DNA from 2 places in the Cupriavidus sp. PB-02 genome. Region 1 is predicted to be linked to the other one. Evidence: predicted binding sites of a transcription regulator. Region 1 holds the regulator's gene; the other holds the start of a gene.
What was found. Region 1 encodes LexA, which represses DNA repair genes until DNA is damaged. Its sites were predicted from a motif close to ACTGTATNNNNATACAGT; they were not measured.
Positions count from the first base shown of each region.

Region 2: a site for LexA is predicted at 3,881-3,898, ahead of AC10V3_RS07080 (DUF2471 family protein). Genes of this name have one in related genera too.

Region 1 covers NZ_CM177694.1:2,780,402-2,787,785, reverse strand. Annotated here, with positions in the region: gene AC10V3_RS13080 (hypothetical protein) at 236-514, shown strand; tRNA gene AC10V3_RS13075 (tRNA-His) at 613-688, shown strand; gene AC10V3_RS13070 (hypothetical protein) at 1,209-1,448, shown strand; gene AC10V3_RS13065 (hypothetical protein) at 1,451-1,618, opposite strand; gene AC10V3_RS13060 (hypothetical protein) at 1,659-1,784, opposite strand; gene AC10V3_RS13055 (hypothetical protein) at 2,118-2,420, shown strand; gene AC10V3_RS13050 (hypothetical protein) at 2,646-2,873, opposite strand; gene AC10V3_RS13045 (hypothetical protein) at 2,947-3,144, shown strand; partial or broken gene AC10V3_RS13040 (DUF2188 domain-containing protein) at 3,075-3,267, opposite strand; gene AC10V3_RS13035 (hypothetical protein) at 3,480-3,830, shown strand; gene AC10V3_RS13030 (hypothetical protein) at 3,900-4,070, opposite strand; gene lexA (transcriptional repressor LexA) at 4,188-4,844, opposite strand; gene AC10V3_RS13020 (asparaginase) at 5,132-6,124, shown strand; gene rpsF (30S ribosomal protein S6) at 6,259-6,633, shown strand; gene priB (primosomal replication protein N) at 6,711-7,010, shown strand; gene rpsR (30S ribosomal protein S18) at 7,014-7,292, shown strand; gene rplI (50S ribosomal protein L9) at 7,324-7,384, shown strand, end outside.
Region 2 covers NZ_CM177694.1:1,455,948-1,463,331, reverse strand. Annotated here, with positions in the region: gene AC10V3_RS07110 (IS256 family transposase) at 1-292, shown strand, start outside; gene AC10V3_RS07105 (RNA-guided endonuclease InsQ/TnpB family protein) at 339-1,346, shown strand; gene AC10V3_RS07100 (hypothetical protein) at 1,664-1,885, opposite strand; gene AC10V3_RS07095 (hypothetical protein) at 2,188-2,466, shown strand; gene AC10V3_RS07090 (HNH endonuclease) at 2,610-3,563, opposite strand; tRNA gene AC10V3_RS07085 (tRNA-Pro) at 3,629-3,696, shown strand; gene AC10V3_RS07080 (DUF2471 family protein) at 3,912-4,202, shown strand; gene AC10V3_RS07075 (hypothetical protein) at 4,219-4,584, shown strand; gene AC10V3_RS07070 (DUF2188 domain-containing protein) at 4,640-4,861, shown strand; gene AC10V3_RS07065 (ATP-dependent DNA ligase) at 4,866-5,501, shown strand; gene AC10V3_RS07060 (acyltransferase family protein) at 5,773-6,912, shown strand; gene AC10V3_RS07055 (hypothetical protein) at 7,026-7,253, opposite strand; gene AC10V3_RS07050 (DUF2514 family protein) at 7,256-7,384, opposite strand, start outside.

The sequences.
Region 1 (7,384 bases):
GAACCCTGCCGAGGTGGGGGCCGCGCCCTCGTCCCGCGATTGCTGATATGCCGCAAGGCGCGGCGCGTCGACCCCTGAGCGGTTCGCCTGCCGGGTTGATGAGCGTGATACGATCATTCGCAGCGCCACAGGCGAAGCGAATTCAAGCACGCGGACCGATGCTGAGGTCGGGGCGCCAGCGAAGTACGCGCTGGCGGCTGAGCGGCACCTCGCACGGTCCGGGAAGGCGGCAAGCGTGGAAAAATCGGACGTGGAAAATGAGGAGCCGTTCGGCGAAGTCTTTAAAGACTTCCGGCTGGTATGGGTCGCCGAGCAGTTGCAGGATGGCAAATGGACCGCTCGCTACTGCTGGCAGCGCGGCACGTCCGACGCCGCCGGCAAGGCGCTCCAGGAAGCGGTGTTGAACGGCAAGTCGCGCCGTCTTCTCGGTCAGTTCGACACCGAGGCCGACACCATCGACGCAATCAAGGAAGCCGTGCTGCTCGAGGCAAAGTGGGTCCCACCCCGGGCGTGACCCTCTCAAAAAAAATTGTGCGGGATACTAGCCATCTCGTAAAACTGTTTGTATAATCTTGTTTTTCGTCGATCAGCGCTTCGCTGATGACCTCTACGGTGGCTGTAGCTCAGTTGGTAGAGTCCAGGATTGTGATTCCTGTCGTCGTGGGTTCGAGTCCCATCAGCCACCCCAAAATTCTCTTTCGCATCAATAACTTATGCAGTGTGGGTAAGTTCTCGATGCGAACATCCCAACGAAAGCGGAAATCTTCCAGCGGCGCCCACGGCGCCGTTTTCGTTTTCTACTCCGTCGCAGCAGCCCGTTTCACCTCTCTCCTGTTGTAGTGGCGGTGCGTCGTCGCCGGGTTTGCGTGCGCCGCAAAGTCGCACGCATCAGCCGCGCCGCTCCAGCTTTGCCGTGATCGCTGCAGGGCGGATTAGTCCGGCCGCTGCCATACACAGCATGACCGGGCAAAGCGGAAAGCCCTGGACATTCAAGCCGGGCAGACCGTCGCCGGCTCCGTTGCCGACATTTCAAGAAAGAGGTCGATCCCACGCACTTCCAGGACCAGTCGAAGGAAGGCAAGTCCGTGCGCGCCGGCATGTACGCGAATCTGTGTCCATGGCGGCGAAGTAGCCGTGGACGGGACGCCATCTTGCCAAAGAACGTTCTTTCGTCATACTAGGATTCCTCGGAACGATGGGAGGGCGCCATGTCGAGCCATGCCTGGGTCGAAGAGGGGGAGTACTACTGCCACTGCACGGTCTGGAAGTCGAAATCTGGAGCCTGGGAGGCATCCGTATTGTTCGAGCGCAGAATCGATCACGCAAACGAGTTTGTCCCAGGCTTGCGACACAAGATCAAAGCCACGTTCAATAGCGAGGAAGAGGCGATGACCGAAGCAATTGCTTACGCAAAGGCTTGCGTCGAGAACACTAAGACTGGCTTGTAGCCTCATGCGGCTACTCCAAATCGTTTCGATTCCTTCGCCGACCAGCTCGCCATCTCAGGCACGTTGGCGCTTACCAGTGCTGCCGCCATCGGCGGGCTGACGCTGTTGGCGCACATGCGAACCTGGGCGTGCTGCGGCAGGCGGTAAGCCTTCATCTTGCCGATGCGCATCAGTGCCTCGCGTACGAACGCAAGCGTGGGATCGGCGGGGTCAATGATCGATGTCGACGTGCCGGCCGAGAGCGAGTTCAATGCCGCAGCTGGCACCGCAGCCACCGGCGAAGTTATCGACGATGTTTTCGGGTGCGATGTCGAGCAGAAACTGGTCGCGGATCATGCCGCGACCTCGCGCAGTGGGACACGATTTCTTACAACAGGGGGAGGTGCCCGTCGGTATCCTTGCGGCAAATTAGCTAACTGCAAACGCAGGTCACCATGAAACCCCTTCTTGTGCTCACCGTGGCCACGGCAGCACTTCTCACCGGCTGCGCCGTCGCTCCCTACGATGACGGCTACTATCACCGCGGTCACTCGCGCCCCATTTACGGCGGCGGTTACTCCGATTGGGACGGCGGCAGGTACTACGGCGGCAACCGAAAGTGGGGCGGTGACTGGGATCGAGGTTGGGACCGGGACGAGAAGCGAAACAGGAGCCGTGATTGGAGCGACCGTGACAACCGCAGCTGGAACCGTGGTGGAGATCAAGGCGAAAACCGCGGCGAGAAGCGTGGGTGGAATCGCGGCGATGAGCGAGCGGAGAATCGCGGCCGGGACCGACGAGGCGATCATGGCGAGGGCCGGGGCAATGGCCGTGGCGGTGACCGCGGTGATGACCGTGGGCGGAATCGTGATGCCGATGGTGGCAACGGTCGCGGCAGAGACAAGGATTGATGCGTCAGCCCTGAGTTTGCAGCGCTACGAGAATGATTTGGTCCGATGCCAGTCAGACCTTCAATGGAGTTTGCGTCAGTGAGAGAATTCCTCTACCTGCCGCTTCATCCAGCGGTAGTTGGAATAGGCGCCGAAGGCGACTGCGCCGAAGAAGGCGAGCGCCATGACGACCAGGTAGATCTGGCGCGGCATGTCCGTAGGGCTCCCGGCCCAGCACAGGCAGACCAGTTGACAGATCGGAGAGTGAGGTGAGGCGCCGCGCATCTGGGCAACGCAGCATGCACTCACCCTGGTCAAGCTACAAAACTTAGTCCAAGAACTCGACGGCTCCATTGCCTGCGGCCGCGATGCGGACCAGGCTGTCGGTGCCGTGAATCGAGGCTCCTACGACTGTGACACGCGATCTCTTTGCGCCTGCGGCGGCAGCAATTCTGATCAGGTCGTCGAGTGTATGGACGGTAGCGTCAACGCGAAACCCACCCCCGGCCGTAGCTATGCGGATCAAGTCGTCAACGGCGCGCGACGAAATGTTCATGTCTTCTCCTTCATTTTGCCTGTAGGGGGATGCTGCCACGTTAGAAGCCGCTGCACCAATGGACTGTATTGAAATGCAGGTTGACGTGACTGTCGGGCGACGGGAAATCGTTTTCTCCAAAACGGCGCCGCGCAAGGGCGCCCGTTTTGCTTCGTCGCGCGAATATTTCGCAGGTATTGCCTTGGCTCTCTGCGAGCCTGGTCAGCCCCGGATATTGCGCGGATCGTTCCCGAAGGAATTCCTTTCCCGAATCTGCCTGTCGCGTCCATGAATGAACAGTTCGACGCGATCCTGCCATGCTTTCTCGGTCCCTGCAGCGATGGCTTCTTCCTGCGACGGCTACTGCCCAGCCCTGGTCGCCGGCGGGTATGACGTGGATATTGCGGGATGCCACGGTCGGTCTCTTTTGGGGTGGATGCCGACAGTCTGGCGCGGGCGCCGCGCGTCGAGGTATCGGTCGATGTCCGGCAATGTGTGGCGCTTGCGTCAGGGCGGCGCGCAGGCCGTCCGCAGCCCGCGCGAAATCCGTGTGCCTCCTGTACCATACCCGCCTTGCATTCCCAAGGGGTTGGTATGTCTGTTCGAGCGAAGGTGATCGGCTGCAGCGTGGCGATCGCGGCAATGATGGCCGGGTGCGCCAGCGGCACGTCCGAAAAGGATATTCGCGCGCGCCCTCCGATGCGCTTGTTCACGCCCGCGCAGATGGGCGATGTGGCGAAATGCCTGCGCAATAACCTCGGCGATGAGGCCACGGTCGTTAGCTATCCGGCGAAGAGCCAGACTGAGATCCGGATTGGCCAGGTAAACGCCACCGGCCAGTTCGAGTACGCCTACCTGATTTCACTGACGGCCAAGCCCGATGGAACGGCGCTGGAACTGCGCAAGAGCGACACATGGTTCCCGCAGCTGACGCCGCAGGAGCTGGAAACCGAAACCAAGGCCTGCGCACGCAGCTAAGCAGCAGCCAAGGTGCAACGACATGCATGGCGGCCGCCAGCGCCGGCATGTGCCGGCGCGCGTTGTCGATCAGGCAACGAGCTTGTCGGAGGTTTCGAGTTCCAGCATCCGGCAGATGGCGGCCATGCTGCCGACCATGGTGCGGCGCTGCGCGCCCTGGTAGACGCGCACGCCCTTGCACTGGCGGAACGGCACGGGCTTGACCGGACGGCGGATGGCGGCGTGGTGGATTTGCGGCATGGCTGCACCTCTTTTTCAGGCAAAAGCGGGGTCAACACCCGGCGAGCCGGGCGGCGTCTGCAAAAAACAATGGAAGCGGGGGCGGGCCCGCGCAGGCCTGTGGCCCGCGGTGCCCGGCTAGAAGCCGGAAGAGCGGATCAGGCCGACTGCAATGCCTTCCAGCGAGAACTCCTCGCGGCCGGGCTCCACGATGATGTTGGCGAAGTCCGGGTTCTCTGCAATCAGTTCGATATGGCCGCCGCGCCGTTGCAGGCGCTTGACCGTCACGTCGTCACCGAGGCGCGCCACCACGATCTTGCCGTTGGGGGCTTCGCTGGCGCGGCGCACGGCGAGCAGGTCGCCGTCAAGGATGCCGGCGTCGCGCATGCTCAGGCCACGTACGCGCAGCAGGTAATCGGGGCGTTCGTCAAATACCGAGGCGTCGACCTGGTACTGGCGGTCGATATGTTCCGCGGCGAGGATGGGGCTGCCGGCTGCGACGCGGCCCACCAGCGGCAGCGTCAGCTGCATCACGCCGGGGATCGGCAGCGAGAACTGGTCCGGCATCTCCGAATCGCTGCGCGACACCTTCAGGCGGATGCCGCGCGAGGCGCCCGGCGTCAGTTCAATCACGCCCTTGCGGGCCAGCGCGCGCAGGTGTTCTTCTGCCGCGTTGGGGGATGAGAAGCCGAACTCGGCGGCAATCTCGGCGCGGGTGGGCGGGAAGCCGGTACGGCGGATCGTGTTGCGGATCAGATCGAAAATCTGCTGCTGCCGGGGTGTCAGGGTCGCCATGGGATCGCCGTTCCGTGCAGGGCCGCGCAGGAAGATCCAGGAGCATGGGATTCCGTCGGGATCGAAGGGATCGAGACAATCGGAAATCCTGCATCCGGCGGGCCGGGCACTGTATGTTTAAACAGTATGCTGTGATTTTATACAGTATCGGCCTGAGCGCAAGCAGAATTTTTCGGGGCTGTCGCATGGATAGGCATGCCGGTGGACCGCTCAGGCCGCGGCCCTCGGCAAGTCCGCCGTTACAATCGGCTATTCGCATCCCTCCTGTATTGAATTCCTGAGCCCCCATGACCCAACTGCCTCGCATTGTCGTCCTGGCCACCGGCGGCACCATTGCCGGCGCGTCCGGCAATCCCGCCAGCAGCGCGCGCTACCAGGCGGCGACCGTGCCCGTGTCCTCGCTGCTGGGCGCGCTGCCGGCGCTGCAGTCCGTCGCCCGTATCGAGGCGGAGCAGGTGGCGCAGGTCGATAGCAAGGACATGACCTTCGCCCTGTGGGGCATGCTGGCCGCGCGGCTGGAGCACTGGTCGGCGCAAGCCGATGTCGCCGGCATCGTCATCACACACGGGACCGACACGCTGGAAGAAACCGCGATGGCGTTGCACCTGACGCAGGCGTGCCCGGTGCCCGTGGTGATGACGGCGGCGATGCGCCCGTCGACCTCGCTGTCCGCCGACGGTCCGCTGAACCTGCTGGACGCGGTCCGCGTAGCCACGCACCCCGATGCGCGCGGCAAGGGCGTGCTGGTGGTGCTGAACCAGCAGATCCACGCGGCACGCGACGTGGCCAAGACCCACACCTCGGCTATTGATGCCTTTGTTTCCGCCAGTGGGCCGCTGGGCTTCGTGCAGGACGACTATGTGCGCTTCGCCCGCGCGCCGCGCGCTGCCTGGGCGATTGGCCCGATGCCGGAGGCCTGGCCGACGGTGGAGATCGTGGCGAGCTACGCGCAGCCGGGGAGGGTAGCCGTGGATGCGCTGGTGCAGGCCGGTGTCGACGGACTAGTGGTGGCTGCGGCCGGCAACGGCTCTGTGCATGAAGGGCTCGCGGCCGCGCTGGCCGATGCCGCCGACGCCGGCGTGGCGGTCGTGCGCAGCTCGCGCACCATGGCGGGTCATGTGTCGATCCCGCCGCAGCCCAGTCCGGCGGATGGCGTATTCGTCTCCGCGGCCGACCTCAACCCGTACAAGGCGCGGGTGCTGCTGGTGGTGGCGCTGGCGGCGGATCCCGGCCTCGCGCGCGACCCGGCGCGCCTGCAGGCGGTCTTCGCCCGGGCCTGAGCCAGTGCGGCCCCGGGGCTCCAACAGGCAGGCGGCTTGCACGCTCGGCCGCTTCCGGGCTATACTTTAAGGCTATTCAACCTTGCCACACCGGACTCGTGACGCCCGGGTGGCTAATCCCAAAAGGAGCGTCAATGCGTCATTACGAAATCGTCTTCATCGTCCACCCGGACCAGAGCGAACAAGTGCCGGCCATGATCGAGCGCTACAAGCAGCTCGTCACCTCGCAGAGCGGCAACGTTCACCGCGTGGAAGACTGGGGCCGTCGCCAGATGGCCTACATGATCCAGAAGCTGGCCAAGGCTCACTACGTTTGCCTGAACATCGAATGCGGCAAGGAAACCCTGGCTGAACTGGAACACGCGTTCAAGTTCAACGACGCCGTCCTGCGCCACCTGATCGTGCAGACCAAGAAGGCCGAGACCGCTCCTTCGCCGATGATGAAGGAAGTGCAGCGCGAAGAAGCCCGCAAGGCCGCGCAAACGACCACCGAAGGCCAGCCCGCCTGAGTGCGGACTGCGGTGCGTGCCACGGCTGACAGCGTCGGCCACGGCGGCACCGATGGCAAACAGCAAGAGGCCCCGCGTTGAACCAGCTTCGGCTTGCCGCCACCTTGGCGGAACGCGATGCCCTGCGCTATACCCCGGCCGGGGTGCCCGTCGTGAACTGCATCCTGCAGTACAGCGGCGAGGCCGTCGAGGCGGAAACGCCGCGCCAGGTCGAGTTTGCCATCGCAGCGATGGGGATCGGGCCGGTCGGCCAGCGGCTTGAGCGACTACCGCTCGGCACGCTGCTGGACTGCGAAGGATTCCTCGCCCGCAAGCACCGCAACAGCAAGGCTCTCGTCTTTCACATCACCGGATGTAAAGCATTCGAAAAGGATTGAATCATGGCATTCATCAAACGTGACAACAAGAACAAGAAGCGCTTCCAGCAACAGAACCCGCTGTTCAAGCGCAAGCGCTTCTGCCGCTTCACCGTGGCTGGCGTGGAACAGATCGACTACAAGGATCTGGACACCCTGAAGGACTTCATCGGCGACAACGGCAAGATCACGCCGGCCCGCCTGACCGGTACCAAGGCCCACTATCAGCGTCAGCTGGATACGGCGATCAAGCGTGCGCGTTTCCTCGCGCTGCTGCCGTACACCGACCTGCACAAGAACTGATAGGCCCTAGGTCCGTAACGGAGAAAACACGATGCAAGTCATTCTGCTGGAAAAAGTCATCAACCTGGGCAACCTGGGTGACATCGTCAAGG
Region 2 (7,384 bases), 1.3 Mb from region 1:
CAGCCTGCTGACCTTCTACGACTTCCCGGCCGAGCACTGGCAGCACATCCGCACGACCAACGCGATTGAGTCGACCTTCGCGACCGTGCGTCACCGCACGACGCGCACGCGCAATTGCGTGTCACGAGCGACTTTCCTTGGCCTGGCCTTCAAGCTGATCGAGGAAGCCGAGAAAACATGGCGCCGCATCAAAGGTGCCGAACACATCGAACTGCTCTTGAAGGGCGTCCCCTTCAAGGACGGTGCCCCGGCGCAAGACAATCCGCCGGTTCAGCAGAAACTCGCCGCCTGATGACCGGCCACGATCAACCTTCATACACCAGATTTGACTTTATCTCCTGCTCAATCAGCAGAGCCGCGTAGTGAACTACGTCTGGAACTTCTGCAATGATACGCAGAAGCACGCGCTCAAATGGGGCAAAAAATGGCCTACGGGTTTCGATCTGAACGTGCTGACGACCGGCAGCAGCAAGGAACTCGGCATCCATTCGGGTACCGTCAATGCGGTTTGCGAGCAGTACGCCAAGTCGCGTAGCCAGCATCGCCGGCCCTATTTGCGCTATCGCGGCCGCAGATCCCTCGGCTGGGTGCCGCTCAAGGGCCGGGATCTCAAGCGCTCGGGCGACGCATTCCGCTTTGCCGGCAGCACATTTCGCGTGTTCAACTCGAGGCCCCTTCCCGAGGGCAAGATCAAGGACGGCACGAATTTCTCGCGCGACGCCCGGGGCAATTGGTTCCTGAACATCGTGATTGAAGTTGCCGACACTCAGGCCCGCTGCCCGGAACGCGGCGTCGGCATCGATCTGGGCTTGAAGGACCTTGCCACACTCTCCACCGGCGAGAAGATCGGGAATCCGCGCCACCTTGGCCAACTTGAGCAAGCCCTTGCCAAAGCGCAGCGTGCGCGCAAGAAACGACAGGCCACCAACGTCCACGCGCGCATCACCAACGCGCGGCGTGACTTCCTGCACAAGCTCTCGCATCGCATCGTGCGGGACTTCGACTACATCGCGGTGGGTAATGTGAATGCCGCCAGCCTCGCCAGAACCAGCATGGCGAAGTCCGTCCTCGATGCAGGCTGGTCGTCCTTCCGCACAATGCTCGCGTACAAGGCGATTGCGCATGGCGCGTGGTACGAGGAAGTCGACGAACGTTTCACCACCCAGGTCTGCTCTTCGTGTGACACGATGCCGCCGGAGAGGCCGAAAGGTATCGCAGACCTTGGAATAAGGCAGTGGGTATGCAGTCGATGCGGTGCTGTACATGATCGCGATGTGAACGCTGCGCTAAATATCCTTGCCCGATCGGGACATCGATCGCCTGCAGAGGGAATCTCCTCCCTTTAGGGACTTTAGGGAGGAGAGGATGTCAACGCTCCTGGCACGGACCAGGCGTGCATGTCACGGTAGAACCTGGCGGCACCACGACCGTACGACCGCTTGGCGCGGGCGGCTCGGTGACGGTGCGGTTGACCGAGATGCAGCTAACCACCCCCAACAGGGGCAACAACGCCAGTGAGCGCACGAAGAGTCTTAAGCTTGCCATGTCGATCTCCCGGTCAGGTAGGCCATCGGTGCGGGTGCTCCGAACGCAGCTTTTACCGTTGTGAAAGTATAGGTAATGACCGACGCGACCCGCGTTGATACCACTCCCGAGGGGCCACTTAGAACTCGAGTTCTCTCAGCGTCCTGGTGGCCAGGTATGTCGCAGCCTCCTTCGCCTCCTCCCTCGTTGGGAAATCCTCCACGGTTTGGTGTGGGACTTCTGCATCGGGATCTTCTTCCAGCCGGCGGATATACACATAGCCTCTGAACAGTCCAGAAGCGGTTTCCATCACGGCTATCCGGGCCACATGGGTGTCCGTCGCAAAAAGCTCATCTTCCATGGCAGCCTCCTCTTCCAATGTCTCTGGATCGTAGCATGACCAAAGAACACCCCATGCTCTTCGGCCGCGCCGTGGTGTGCGCCGATCCGGGAGCTAATACGCCAACGGAAAGCCGAATAGGTCCTGTGCCAGGTCACGCTCGAACGCGGCTATCCACGATGTGCCCCGACCGGCCAGCAGATCTGCATTCTGGTCGATGACCAGTGGCTCGTCTGTCGGACCCAAGGATATCGCGCGCTTCTTGAACAAGCATTTCGAATGCTAAGCCGAACGCGAGCAAGAAGTATCGGGCGCTGCTATCGGTGCAGAACGCCAATCATCCGGCCAAGGCGGTGAATGATTCGGGCGTGCGGATGCTGATTGAGATGACGTCGGAGTTGCAGGACCTGCGGGCGAACGTGCTGACGGATAAGGGGCGGCAGGAAGGTGCTGCGGCGGCCCAGGCATCGGCGGGTCACACGACCGCCGAAATCACTGCGCACTGCACCAAGGCGCGAGAGGTTGAGCACGTCAAACCTGTCGCCATGAAGCGGTCAAGTCAGACACTTGCGCCCAAAATAGACAAAAGGCCTAGCGAGTAAAACTCGCTAGGCCTTGTCAATACTGGTCGGGGCGAGAGGATTTGAACCTCCGACCACCTGCACCCCATGCAGCCGGGCTAACCGCTGCAAACCCAAGCTGAGAGCGGTCTCCCAGGCTTCCTTTCTAATTGTGTGCGTACAAATCAGGCACGCTTCCGTGCGGCTCTCCGGGTAGCAACACCCTTCTTATTAGAAGAACTGCCGGATGCATAGATGACATCCCGGTGATGGGCCAAGTATTTAAGTTCCCATTCTGTCAACCCATCTAGCCGGTAGCTCTCTGGCGCCTCGTGCAGACCAATGGCTGCAAGATCATTGCCCGTGAGCTTCCCAGCAAGTAGGTTTCCGTCTTCGTCAAAACTGATTAGCCCCTTATCAAAAGCCTTGTCCACGCCGGCCGCAAGAAGCAACCCGTTGCTCCCGTCCAACCGCTCATCATGGGAACTGGACTTCCAGGGCTTTATGTGAGACGCAATTAGCAAATCCAGGATGCCCAGCCCTGTAATTGCACACTTTGCCCCCCAACGATCCATCAGATCTCTGCGAAACTGCCCTTGCCCGATACGAGCATCATGCAATCGCTTCACTGTTGTCGCAGACAGCTTAGGCTTAGGGATTACGGGCCGGCTCCCAGGCGATTTGCCCTCTAAAGCGGCAAGGATGAGCCCCCCAGTCACTTCATCAATCGCACACAAGTAGAAGCTATTGAACCGCTGAGTTTGCCCCTTCATCACCTTCGGCCGGCTCTTCTCCCTCAGCCCACTCTCAACACCCGGAATGGCGAACAACTCTTTGCGAGAGAGCGCTTTCGTGGCCACAGCATACGTGGCGAGCGCTAGTTGCCCCCCCAGAGTAGGGTCATACCGGGTCGATCCCGAATACGGCCGGGCTTCACTGACTGCCGCCGATTCCACAACGCACCAGCCTTTCACCGTACCTTGAAAGTGATTGAAGACGATGTCACCTGGGACAAGTTCCTGCATGGTTGCCCAGTGTGCCGGCGTACGACCTTTCTTGTCCCACATAGGTGCCCAGAGGCAATTCGCTACCCGCTCAGCCTCGTAAGACTGCCCTTGATTAACCCAGTAAAAAGCCATGGTTTATTCGTAATCGAGATGTGACGTAACGATACCAGCCTTACGCCACATAGTTAAGCGAGTCCGAGGCAGCAGTTTGGCAGACGTTCTGATTTGGGATCAGAGGGTCGCATGTTCGAATCATGTCGCCCCGACCAGAAAAACCCAATTGAAACAGCGGCTTAGACGGTGACGTCTAAGCCGCTTTTTTCATTCCCTAACGGCTTCCCTAATTAAAATTTCGGGGTTCCCTAAAATACAGTGGTCATACAGTGCTGTATTTTCATACAGCCATACGGACGGAATCCCCCTTCCCACGCCGTGCGAACGGCATTTATACTGTATGCATATACAGTACTAACCACGCCCATGGACCACATCAAAGCAGCAGAATCGTCAATCGTTGAAGTCGCGCCTGCGATCGTCGCCAAGCACCGTGCCGCCGGCATCCTGACCTGGAAGCTGATTCACCAGATCGAAGATGAGCTGATGCACGAGGTCGGCCAGTCCGGCAAACACTCGCCGGCGCTGTTGCGCATGCTCAAGGCGTCGCCCTTGCTGGGATATCCCAAGGACGACAGCCCGGCTGACTTCACGGGCAGCGACGTGCTGCCGATCACGTTCGGCGCGATCCGGGACGCCTGGGACAGGGTCAACTGACACGCGCTGTCGGCCCATGGAAAAGACGGACTACTCCATCCCTGAGGACTGGGACCGGATCTATATCCTCGACGACAGCGGCAACCCCGTTCGTGTCTTCGACTTCGGTGTCAAGGTCGACTGGGAGGTCAGCTTCGGCAAGCAGTACGCACTTCGCGACGAGCTGCCGGAGTATGGCGTCGTCGTTCGAACCTATTTCTCGTGCTGGGCCAGCATGCACGATGACAAGCCGCCGACGTTCTGGACCATCCTCAAGGGCAATGGCCTAGATCACACCTACCACTCCGCGACCTGGAATGAGGCCCAGGACAAGCATCGACGGGTGGTTGAGAAGGTGCACCGAACGCTACCTCGCACTGGCACGCTGTCGGACGGCGACTGATACCGGCACCCGCGCGGCGCGCGGAGACTGGCTCCATAACTTCAGGAGACAAGCCATGCCTGGACAGAACATCCACGTTGTACCCGCCGGTGACGGCTGGGCCGTTGAGGTTGAAGGCGGCCATGGCAAGGAAACGTTCGAGACCCAGGAAGCAGCCGTTGCCGCGGGTACCGAGAGAGCAAAGCAGATGAAGGTCGAGCTGCTGATCCACGGCCGCGATGGACAGATCCGCCAACGCAACAGCTTCGGCCACGACACGCGCGATGTGAAGGGCTGACGCCATGCCGCCGCGCGAGGCCGCGCACCTGAACCTGGCCAGCTTCCCCCTGATGCTGGCCAAGCGCGGCGTGATGCCGCACGGTGACGACTGGCTCTACGAACTGAAATACGACGGATATCGCCTGCTGGCGCGGACGGGAAACCCCGCAGTACGCCTGCGTGAAGGTGGCGACGCCACCAGCTGGTTCCCTGAACTGCACGCCCCCTTGGCGGCCCTGCCCGCCGACTGCGTGCTCGACGCCGAGGGGGTGGTGTTCGATGACATCGGCCGCCCCGACTTCAACGCCTTCCATGCGCGGGCCCTGCGCAGGCGCTGGTATCGCGGCGCGCCCACTGTCGCCCTCGCCGCCTTCGACCTTCTGGTCCTGCGCGGGCGGGACATCCGAGACTGGCCCATCGAGAAACGCAAAGCGGCGCTGCAGAAGCTGCTGGACGGGGTGACCGTGGGCCTACTGTACGTGAGCGCCGTGGACGATGGCGAATGGCTCTATCAGCATGTGCGGGCCCTCGGCATGGAGGGCATCGTCGCCAAGCGCGCCGGCAGCCTATACCGGGGCGGCGCATCCGACGATTGGCGCAAGATCAAGGTGCCTGGCTACCACAGGCTGGGCAAGTTCACGCGCGAGCCGCTGGCCTGACATTGACGATGCTGCGGGCGATCAGCGCCAGGCCGATTAGCAGGATTGGCGTCGCGCCAAATTGCTTGTAGTTGACCCACAGCGCCGTGTCGCCAAAAGAGGCGAGTCGAGGCGCGCGGGGTGCGCGCGTGCCAGCGTTGTCCGCTGGCACCCTCCTATCGAGGGGAAACTCTCCCATCTACGACTCAGCCAAATGGATGGTACTGATTCGTGAGCGAACGCGTAACATGGCCGCCAGAATCCGCCAGTTTAGAGCGAGGGTGAGCCGAAAATGCAAAACGAAATCAGGTCACTAACGGGTCTCCGAGGCATCGCTGCAATGTACGTGGCAATCCTTCATGTACATAGACCCATAGGCAACGAACAAACTCCGACGTTCATCCTCCACGGATACCTAGCAGTCGATCTGTTCTTTGTCCTGAGCGGCTTCGTCATGGCATTGACCTACGCCGAGATGTTTCGCAACGGATTTTCCGGAATCGCCTATCGTGCCTTCTTGATCAAGAGAATTGCACGTCTTTACCCGCTCTATCTGCTCCTCACTATTACCACGGCAACGCTCATCCTGCTCAAGGGAGTTACGGGTTTTTATGGGAGTAATTTTCTACTCGTCTTCGTAGTGAATTTGCTCATGATGCAGGCATGGGGCCTAGCCATGCCGATTGTGTTGGCATCATGGTCAATCAGCACAGAATGGGCTGCCTATCTTCTATTTCCATTCATTGTCCGAAACGTCCTGTATAGCCGTAGGGCATTCGCCGTTGCTGCCGGCTTGATCTGCGTCTCTGCACTTGTGGCGATTTCGGTAATGGATTCGCCTCTCGTGTTGGGCTCACAAGATACCCGCGATGGCCCACTCGCGCTATATTGGTTCGATTCGATTGGCCCAATTGTGCGATGCCTGAGTGGTTTTGTGCTTGGCGTCCTGGCTTATCGTGTTCGGCAGACAGGAGAAATGGAAAGGATTGTGGGTAGCACTACAGTTACGACCACCCTTGCTGCTACCGTAATTGGCCTCCTGTGCGTGCAGGACACTGACGTAGCGGTGGTGTTGATTTTTCCCGTCTTGATAATTGGCCTATCCTACAAGCACAACATTGTGGCAAGAATCCTCAGCAGTAAAGCAGTTTATATGCTTGGCGTTTGGTCATACTCGATTTACCTTCTGCACCACCCTTTCGTTGCCGCACAGTATCAACTTGGAGGACTCCTCCATTCAATTTCCATCCCCGGTGCCGCAGCAATATCGACGATCGCAACACTAGCCGCAGTCGTGACACTGAGCTACTACTGCCACAAGGGAATTGAGAGCCCCGGGCGAAAACTGTTCCAACGCTTGCTCAACCGTCAAACCAACGAAGCTACTGCGCAGGATCGCCACGACAGTCCCCGCCAAAGCCAACCTCGTTGAAGTAGCAGCTTCCGATGCCGCTGCCATGCCTGTAGCAATCATCGCTGACGGGCGGTTCTCGCAATCCGCCCGAAACACTTGCAGCCCTCGACCTCAAAGGCGGAGGGCTTTTTCTATTCGGCGCTCACCGCCGAGTCGACACCCTCATCCGGCTCAATGGACTTTGCGCAGTGATCGCGATCAATCCAGTTCAGGAATCGGCAGAGGATACAGCCCCATCTCCTGCCCTGCTGCATGGCCTTGCCGGCCCGGCTTGAGATCGTCTCGTCGGGACTGCCGCCCGCGACGGTGTTGGCGAGCTGGTCCAGCGAGATGAGCAGGTTCCAGAGGTATCGGCGCATGGTCACTTCCCCGGCTTCGCCCCACTCGTCAGGGCGTCGTATGACCGCTCGCAGGCTTGGCCGGCGATACGGGCTGAGTCCGCGTACCCAGCAAGTTCTCCCGCTCGGCGGTCAAGCCGGCTGAACATGTA